3 regions of the Oribacterium sp. oral taxon 108 str. F0425 genome follow, and region 1 is predicted to be linked to each of the others. Evidence: predicted binding sites of a transcription regulator. Region 1 holds the regulator's gene; each other region holds the start of a gene.
What was found. Region 1 encodes HrcA, which represses chaperone genes, less so after heat shock. Its sites were predicted from a motif close to TGTTAGCACTCNNNNNNNNNGAGTGCTAACA; they were not measured.
Positions count from the first base shown of each region.

Region 1 (3,283 bases):
TCAATTCATATGAAGCGGAGGCAATGAGCGAGGCAATTCTTAAAGAGGGGGCAACGCTGGTTCCTTTTCAAGAGGAAGCGGATATCTACCTTATTAATACCTGCTCCGTAACGAACATTGCAGACAGAAAATCCAGACAAATGATTCACCAGGCAAAGGAACGGAATCCGGATGCTCTTGTGATTGCGACAGGCTGCTATGTGGAAGGAAAGAAGGAGGAACTGAAAAAAGATAAGGGAATCGATATTCTGATCGGAAACAGCGGCAAAGGGAAAATTGTAGAGCTGATCAAAGCCTATCGGGATGCCATGTTGGAAAATGACGGCAAGATCGAAGACTATTTGCCTCCTGTCAAAGAAGAAGGAGAGTATGAGAATCTTTTTCTTTCAAAGCCCTTGGACAGAAGTCGCGCCTTTGTAAAGATTCAAGACGGTTGCAACCAATTTTGTGCGTATTGCATTATCCCCTATGTGAGAGGCAGAATTCGGAGCAGGAAGATAGAGGACTGCCTTCAGGAAATAGAACACCTGGGGCAGGAAGGTATTTCCGAAATCGTGCTTACGGGAATACACCTTTCTTCTTACGGCTTGGATTTTCAAAATCTTTCCTATGAATATGCCAGTAAAATGGCAGAAAGCGGAGAGGCGCTCATTTCTCTCATTGAAAAAATCGGAGAAATCCCTTCTATAAAGAGGATACGTCTGGGGAGCTTAGAGCCCAGAGTCATCACGGAGAACTTCGTTTCCCGCCTAAGGGCTGTGGACGGAATCTGTCCCCACTTTCATCTTTCCCTGCAAAGCGGGGCGGCGAAGACCTTGAAGGAAATGAACCGACATTATACGAAAGAGGAGTTTAAAGAGGCGGTGGACTGTATTCGAATAGCCTTTCCGCTCGCGGCCATTACCACGGATGTGATTGTGGGATTCCCCGGCGAGACGGAAGAGGATTTTCAGGAGTCAAGGGACTTCATCGAAGAAATCAGCTTCTACGACCTGCATATTTTCAAATATTCCCGCAGGAAGGGAACCCGTGCAGACGAGATGCAGGGACAGATTACGGAAAAGGTCAAGAAGGAACGCTCGAAGATTCTCTTAGACCTTGCCCTTAAGGATTCGGAAAAGTTTCGGAAGCAGTTTATCGGCAAAAGGTCGGAGGTCTTAATAGAGGAAGTTCGCGAACTTGAGGGGGAAACGTATTACACCGGTTTTAATAAAGAATACATTCGGTTTTATATCCCTCTGCAGAAAGACAGTGCATTAGAAATCGGAGGGGTTTATCCGGTGCTTGCGGAGAAAGCCATGGAAGAAAGCCTGCTTGGAAAGCTCTTTTCAGAATAAATACAAGTTCATAGGAAATTCACAAATCCCCTCGGGAAAATTCTTGACAATCTCTTTTCCGAGGGGTATATTATGAACATGTGTTAGCACTCGATATATATGAGTGCCAATAAATCCAAAAAGGAGGAAGGTGGTCTTGTGGATCAGAGAAAGCTTATTATATTGACAACGATAATCAAGAACTATTTAGAGACCGGTGAGCCGGTAGGATCCCGAACCATTAGCAAGTACTCCGGTCTGAACTTAAGTTCCGCGACAATTCGGAATGAGATGAGTGATTTGGAAGAGATGGGCTATATTTTACAGCCTCACACTTCCGCAGGAAGAGTTCCTTCCGACAAGGGTTATCGCTTCTATGTAGACCAGTTGATGGAGAAGCAGGAGAGAGATTTATCGGATGTTCGAAGTTCGATGTTTGACAGGATTGAGAAGCTCGAATCCGCCCTACAGTCTCTGGTTAGGAATATAGCGAGCGATACTCATTATACGGCACTTGTTTCCGGACCCAGGATGGAGAAGAACAGGATTAAGTTCTTACAGATTTCTCTGGTGGAAAAGGGAAAACTTCTCTTTCTTCTGATGTTCGAGGGAAATATCATTAAGACGATGACCGTGGACATTGATGAGGATTTAGAGCAGAATGCGATTCTCTCCATTAACCTTCTTTTAAACGATGTTCTGGGCGGACACAGTGTGGAAGAGATTACGGAAGAATACATTCGGACACTCCTGGATAGGAGCCGGCACAGAAAGACGATGGGACTCCTTCTTCAAAGCTTGGAAAGTATGCTTCGTACCGATGAGCAGGATGTGGAAATCTATACCTCGGGCGCTACGAACATTTTCAAGTATCCGGAGCTTATGGATTCGGAAAATGCATCCAAGTTGATTTTTGCTTTGGAGTCCAAGGAGGAACTTGCCGGTCTTTTACAGGAAGCGGAAGAGAAAGAAGAGGACAACAAGAGTATTCAGGTTTATATCGGAAAAGAAAGCCCCCTGCAGGATATGGCAGACTGTGCACTGGTTACGGCAAAGTACCGGCTTGGAAACGGAATGCACGGTACAATCGGGGTAATCGGACCGAAGCGAATGGATTATGAAAAGGTACTGGATACCTTGAGCAGATTAATACAGGAAATGGGAGAGATTCCCTTGCAATAGGAAGGAGACGTTGTGTCAAAGAAGCATAATGAAGACGAGAAATGGAAGAGGCAGTCGCACGAAGGCGGCGAGCAAGGAAGGGAATGCACAAAGGAGGCGTCTTCCGAAGGTGTAAAAACCGCGGAGGAATGCAGTACGGAGAATTGCTCCGGGAATGCAGGGGAGCAGGAAGTGCCTGGCGAAGAACAGACTTCTTCTACACAGACTTTAGGAGAGGATTCGGAGGAGGCTTCTTCCGGAAAGGAAAATTCCGAAAAAGAGGAGAATGCGGAGCTTTTACAGCTGAAAGATAAATATCTTCGCACCTTGGCGGAATACGAAAACTTCCGAAAGCGTTCCGAGAAGGAAAAGGCGCAGATGTTTGAACTTGGCGCAAAGAGCATTATCGAGCAACTTCTTCCTGTAGTGGATAACTTTGAGAGAGCCTTGGAACATATCCCGGAGGAAGAGAAAGAAAACTCTTTTGCAAAGGGTGTGGAAGGAATTTATAAGCAGATTCAGAAAATGTTTTCAGATTGTGATATTCAGGCAATTGAGGCTGTAGGACAGAAGTTCGATCCTGCGCTCCACAATGCCGTTATGACGGAAGAAGAGGGAGATGCGGAAGAAGATACCGTAACTGCCGATTTGCAAAAAGGCTATACCTACCGCGGAAATGTGGTTCGCCACTCCATGGTGAAGGTAAAGAAGTAAGGCGAAGATAAAGAATCGATGTAAAGAAAAACCGATGTGAAGAAAAACTGCTGTAAAGATGAAGTAGTGTATAAACAGACGAATAAGCTTTT
Region 1 is NZ_AFIH01000001.1:1,081,817-1,085,099, forward strand. It holds gene mtaB (tRNA (N(6)-L-threonylcarbamoyladenosine(37)-C(2))-methylthiotransferase MtaB) at 1-1,337, shown strand, start outside; gene hrcA (heat-inducible transcriptional repressor HrcA) at 1,437-2,498, shown strand; gene grpE (nucleotide exchange factor GrpE) at 2,511-3,191, shown strand.

Region 2 (3,283 bases), 920 kb from region 1:
GGAAATCAGTCTTACAAGAATATTCCTTTGCTCCATTCTACAGCCGGATACTCCCTTTTTATGAACAGCTTTTATCGCATTCGAGTGGACAGCGGAAGAGAATATCATGGCTTAAGAGTTTCTACCATGGGAGAGAAAACGGACTTCACGATATTTACCGGAAGCCCTGCAGAAAATATGAATGCCTATACGGAGCTTACCGGGAAGCCGCTCCTTCCGCCGGAATGGGTTTTTGAGCCCTGGGCAGGCGGCGGAGTAGGCAGATGGGGAGATGGCCCCACGCATGATGTGGTAAAGGAAATGGAAGGGGTTATTAACCGCTTCCAAAATCTGGATATCCCTCATTCCGGCTTGTATGCGGAAGGCGCAGGATGGAAGTTTGGAGACCACTATAATAAGGAAGAGTTATATCAGATTGCTGACTTTGCTCATCAGCGGGGAATCCGTGTATTTTCGTGGCAGTTTTCTCATATCGGAGAGGAGGAAGCTGCTGCGTATTTACCGAACTGTCCGAGGGAAGAGCTGCCGATTACCAGGACGCCCTTCTATACAGGAAGTAAAAAACTCCCGTCGGAAATTGATTTCTCTCACCCGCGTGCTATGGAGCTTTTGGAAGCGGAGTGGAAAGACAGGATGGATGCGGGCTTTGACGGAACAATGGTGGACTTCGGAGAAATCACACCGGATGAAGCAGTATTTTATGACGGCCGTAAGGGCGATGAAATGCATAATGCCTATGCAACGGCGTATACGGAAGCCTATCGAAAGCTGTTTTTGAAGTATCGAGGAGAAGATCATGTTCTTTTCTCCCGGTCTGCTGCAGCGGGAACCCAAAGCTATGCCTGTCAATTTGGCGGAGATCAGTTATCCGGATTCAGAGGCCTTACTTATTCTATTCATGGAGGACTGAGCGCCGGAGCCTCCGGTCTTCCATTCTGGGGTGTGGACGCGGGCGGATATGACGGACTTTGTGATGAGGAAAGCTACATTCGATGGACTGAATTTGCTACATTTTGCCCGATTATGCGCTATCACGGAACACAGCCTAGAGAGCCTTGGGTTTATAGCGACTATACGGTAAGGCTTTATAAACATTACGCTTGGCTGAGAGAGAATCTTTTACCTTATAGTGTTCAGACGGCTCAGCTAGCACACCGCGATGGAATGCCCATGATGCAATCGCTTCCTATGGCTTTCCCCGGGGATAAGAAAGCGATAGCCGTTGAGGATGAATATATGTATGGGAAATCCCTTTTGGTGGCACCTGTCCATGAGGAAAAAGAGGAACGGGAGATTTATTTTCCAAAAGGAAAATGGATCAACTTCTTTGATTTTCGAGAGATTGTGCAGGGGGGAAAGAGTAATGTAAAAAAAGTGCCTATTGAGAAGATTCCGGTATATATTAAGGAAGGCTCTTTCATTCCCTTAGAGCTAAACGGAGACTTGAATCTTGGAGAAAGTATGAGTGCCGAAAGGAAAAAAGTACTCCTTGTAGCCCTTCCTGAAGCGGAGAGTCATACAAGCGAGGAGGATTCCGCTTTGCCTTATTTCTTCCGGAAAAAAGAGGGAGATTGGGAGATTGTTATGCATAAAATGAAAGAGTTTTCTTATCTCCTTCTTCCCGGTTTGGCCGATTTCTTGAAAGAGAAGGAGGCAAAAAAGAATTGTTGCGAAATTCGACTGAACGGAGAACCCTTAAAGAAGCTTCCTTCCGTAAATGCCCTCCGCTATGAGGCGGGATTCTTCCTTAGAGAAGACGGAGCTCTCGTAATTCGACTTATGCCGGAAGAGGATATTGTCATTACGGTTTCGTAAAACGATAAAGTAAAGCGATGGCGAAAGCTGTCGCTTTTTTTGAAGTGTACTTCTCTGCTCAAACAGTTTAGATTTCACAGACTTTAGTTTTCACAGACTTTTCACAATAAATTAGCACTCATCACTTGACAGTGCTAACAATACGTTTATAATAGACTTATCTTAGAGAAAAAGTGAGGTAGTGAGTATGAATATAAATCGTTTTACACAAAAGTCGGTAGAGAGTATCAATAACAGCCAGAAGATTGCGATGGATCACGGGAATCAGGCACTGGAGCAGGTGCATTTGCTCTTAAGCCTTCTTCAAGTGGAGGACAGCCTGATTGCGAAGCTTCTACAGAAAATGGGTATTCCGCTGGATAGCTTTACAAGAGCGGTGGAAGAGAAAATCAATGCACTTCCCAAGGTTTCCGGAGGCCAGCAGTACTTTTCCCAGGACGCGAATAAGGTCGTCATGAATGCGGAGGATCACGCGAAAGCCATGGGAGACGAGTATGTGTCCGTAGAGCATATTTTCCTTGCCCTTCTAAAGGACGGAGATAAGACGATTCGGGAGCTGTTTAAAGAGTTCGGCATCACCAAGGAGAAGTTCCTTTCTGCGCTCTCCTCCGTTCGGGGAAATCAGAAGGTTATGACGGATAACCCGGAAGGCACTTATGATGCCTTAAACAAATACGGATATGAAATGGTGGAGCGGGCAAGTCAGCAGAAGTTCGACCCGATTATCGGTCGGGATGAAGAAATCCGAAACATTATCCGAATCCTCTCCCGAAAGCAGAAGAATAACCCCTGTTTAATCGGAGAACCCGGTGTCGGAAAGACGGCAGCAGTAGAGGGGCTCGCACAGCGAATTGCAAAAGGCGATGTGCCCGAATCTTTGAAGAATAAGAAAATCTTTGCGCTCGATATGGGCTCTCTCATTGCCGGTGCAAAGTACAGAGGAGAATTTGAAGAAAGACTGAAGGCAGTTCTGGATGATGTCACAAAGTCCGAAGGCGAGATTATCCTCTTTATCGATGAAATTCACAATATCGTCGGCGCAGGAAAAACCGAGGGTTCCATGGACGCCGGAAATCTGTTGAAGCCGCTTCTTGCCAGAGGCGAGCTGCACTGTATCGGTGCGACAACCCTCGATGAATATAGAAAATACATTGAAAAGGATGCCGCTCTTGAACGTCGTTTCCAGCCGGTTATGGTGGACGAGCCGACGGTGGAAGATACCATTTCCATCTTAAGAGGTATAAAGGAGCGCTATGAAGTCTTCCACGGCGTAAAAATCACGGATACCGCACTCGTTGCGGCGGCGACGCTTTCCGACCGTTACATCTCCGACCGTTTCCTTCCGGATAAGGCAATAGACCTTGTGGATGAGGCCTGTGCCATGATTAAGACGGAAATGGATTCCATGCCGGAAGAAATGGACGAGCAGCAGAGAAAGATTATGCAGCTGCAGATTGAAGAGCTTGCG
Region 2 is NZ_AFIH01000001.1:160,473-163,755, forward strand. It holds gene HMPREF9124_RS00775 (TIM-barrel domain-containing protein) at 1-1,815, shown strand, start outside; gene clpB (ATP-dependent chaperone ClpB) at 2,003-3,283, shown strand, end outside.
Region 2: clpB (ATP-dependent chaperone ClpB) is a predicted target of HrcA. The motif match lies at 1,925-1,955, and genes of this name have one in related genera.

Region 3 (3,283 bases), 670 kb from region 1:
AGTGCTACCCTTATTATATAAAACGTGTCAAGGAGGCGTAAATATGATTATTGATAGTCACGAACACATAATGTTTCCAGCAAAAATGCAGTTAGACAAAATGGACGCTGCGGGAGTAGATAGGGCAATTCTTTTTTGTTCTGCTCCGCACCCCGAAAAAGCAAACAATCTGAATGAGCTTGAAACAGAAATGAACACATTATACAAAATTCTTGCAGGAGCAAATAGCAAAGAAGATAATATTAAGCGATTGAAAAAAATATTGTAGAAATCACCACAGCAATAAAAGAAAATCCTAATCGCTTTTGGGGTTTCGGTTCTGTTCCGTTGGCACTAAGTTTAGAGGAAACACAGAATTGGATAGACACACAGATTACCGCTAATTCTTTGTGTGGGATAGGTGAATTTACTCCCGGTAATGAACAACAGATTATTCAGTTAGAAACAGTATTTCAAGCAATAATGAATACAAGGTTATACCCTGTTTGGGTGCATACTTTTAATCCTGTTACATTAAGCGGTATTAAGCAGTTAATGTCTTTATGCGAAAAGTACCCAGAGGTGCCTGTTATTTTCGGGCATTTAGGTGGCTCTAATTGGATAGAAGTAATCAAATTTGCAAAGGAGCATAAAAACGTTTATTTAGACCTTTCAGCAGCGTTTGCTTCTATTGCTACAAAAATGGCATTAGTTGAGTTGCCGGAAAGATGTCTGTATAGTTCTGACGCTCCTTATGGTGAGCCATATTTGTATAAGCAACTTATTGAGTTTGTAAGCCCTAGCCAATCAGTAGCCAAAAAGGCTTTGGGGGAAAATATTTTAGAGTTGTTGGAGCGTATAAATCTAATTTAACATTTCCACTTTCTTTAATAAATAACTTATCTGCCGGACGACGGCAAAAGAAAAAAGTCGTCGTAGAGCAGACATATTTTCACGCACGTATGAAGCGGCTTTGTTTTTCAGAGCCGCCGTTTCTTTGCGCTTGCACAAACCTATGACGACTTGCAGGGACACGCCCACATAGACGTGACGATGGACGTATACAACCATGTAAGTGAGATGTCCAGAATTGAGAGTGAAATCACTAGGCTGGATAGCGTAGCAATTAGCTGACACCAAAAATAAAAAATTGGTGTCAAAATGGTGTCAAATCAAGAAAAAGTGATGATTATAAGAAAGAAAAAGTGTTGCAAACCCCGTAAAATCAAGGTTTGAAAAAAATCTCAAAAAATTAGCACTCAACACTTGACAGTGCTAACAATTCGAGTATAATCATAATCATGCAGAGGAACAGAGAAGACCGCAAGGACTTTAAAGGTTCTCAGAGTGATGAAGATTCTTCCCCTTGCTGAAAAAAATGACAAGAGATTAGAAGTCAAAAGAAGAGTATAAGGAGGAAAAAGATATGTTAGCACCTAGCATTTTTGGAGAGAATTTATTTGATGATTGGTTTGATTTTCCGAGTTTCGGAGGTCTGGGCAGAGTAGAGAATAAGCTTTACGGAGACCGTGCAGGAAGATTGATGAAGACGGATGTTCATGAAAAGGACGGACAGTACGATATGGATATCGACCTTCCGGGCTTTAAGAAAGAGGATATCAAGGTAGAGTTGCATGACGGCTATCTTCAGGTCAGTGCCGTGAAGGGCTTAAATGAAGAAGAGAAGGATGAGAAAGGTAAACTCATTCGTCAGGAGCGTTACTCCGGCTCTATGCAAAGAAGCTTTTATGTTGGTGACAGCATTAAGCAGGAAGATATAAAAGCAAAGTTTGAACAGGGCGTTCTGAAGCTTTCCTTCCCTAAGGAAGGGGAGAAGAAACTTCCGGAGAAGCAGCCGATTATGATTGAAGGTTAAAAATGGGACTGTTTTGCATGTGAAGTGTCCCCCCCGAAAGTTAGACTTTTTAAGCGTAGCAGTTTTATGGCTGCTACGCTGTTTTTATGCCCAAAATGCAGAAAAGAAACAGCCCTCACAGATTAGCAAGAAATTGCATTCGGTGAGAGCTGTTTTTTAAATGATTAGCAGGTGCTGCTTGCGAATTGTACTGCTTCTTCCTCCTGGCTTTGCTCCGATTCGGAGATCTCTTCAGCCTTCATTTTTCCCTGTCTGTGCAGATAGTAAAGAATACAAAACATCGGAATAATGCAAACATAGGAAAGTACGGTGATAAGACTGTTGTTAAAATCCGTATCCAAGGCGGGAGGCAAGGTTCCGCTTAAGTTGTTGACTGCGTGGGCAAGAACAACATAAAAGAGCGTTCTGGTCTTTTTAATATAATAGCCCAAAATAATGCCCATCATGGCAGTGTATACAGCCTGAATAAAGCTGCCGTGCCAGATTCCGAACATTACGCCGGATAAAAGAAGAGGAAACCAGGGAAGATCTGTGGCTTCTTCAAAGCTGCGGAAAATAACGCCTCTGAATAAAATTTCTTCCACAAGAGGACCGATTGCAACAATCGCTAAGAAGGTCCAGATATAGGAGCCTTTCTCCAAGTCGTCATACATGCTGGAAAAAGCTTCGGCCTGCTCTCCCAAAGCAGAAAAATGCGAAGCAACTAAGTCAACCAAGTTAAGCCAGATGGTGGACAATCCGCCTGCGCCGAAACCGATTACGACGGAAAATAATATTCCTTGCCATGGGGCAATTTGGATTTCCGCCTTTTTCCGCGGAAAGACCTTCCGATAAAAAATATAAAGAATAATAGATAAACATGTCGCCAGAAAAGCATCCAAAAAGGCGGGGGTGTTATTCACCCAGTCAAATGAAATACGGAACAAATCCAAAACCCAAAAGAGTGCTCCCGTAATAAAGTTTCCGATGATATCATAGATTATGATGACCGCAAAAGGCAGGAATAAAAAGAGCAGTTTTTTCTTATCAAATATTTTAGTTTCCATTTTTTTCTCCCTTACATTTATAAAACGAATCTTTTTTCTATCGACCCAATCTATTTTTATATTAGAGAAAATATAGTCTATTCCTTCCTTTTACACAAGAACTCTATTAAATTAAGTAAATTTAATGAACAGTATTTGTTGCCTATGCAAGATTTCTTGTTCTCAAAAGATAGATAATTAGCGTATATTATATAGAAGGAATCTTGCAATTCAGGAAGGGGATGGAAATTAAGATGAAATTAACTGTGGAAAAGGGAAGGCCGGAGATTGACGAAGGAAGAAGCCGGAAGGAAATCGCGGTTTATGATTATTTAGACAAACTGGGAATCTCCTATGAACGCGCGGATCATGCAGAAGCCCATACCATGGAGGATTGCGAGGA
Region 3 is NZ_AFIH01000001.1:410,752-414,034, forward strand. It holds partial or broken gene HMPREF9124_RS12915 (amidohydrolase family protein) at 44-852, shown strand; gene HMPREF9124_RS02110 (Hsp20/alpha crystallin family protein) at 1,406-1,855, shown strand; gene HMPREF9124_RS02115 (CPBP family intramembrane glutamic endopeptidase) at 2,020-2,901, opposite strand; gene HMPREF9124_RS02120 (prolyl-tRNA synthetase associated domain-containing protein) at 3,123-3,283, shown strand, end outside.
Region 3: HMPREF9124_RS02110 (Hsp20/alpha crystallin family protein) is a predicted target of HrcA. The motif match lies at 1,230-1,260, and genes of this name have one in related genera.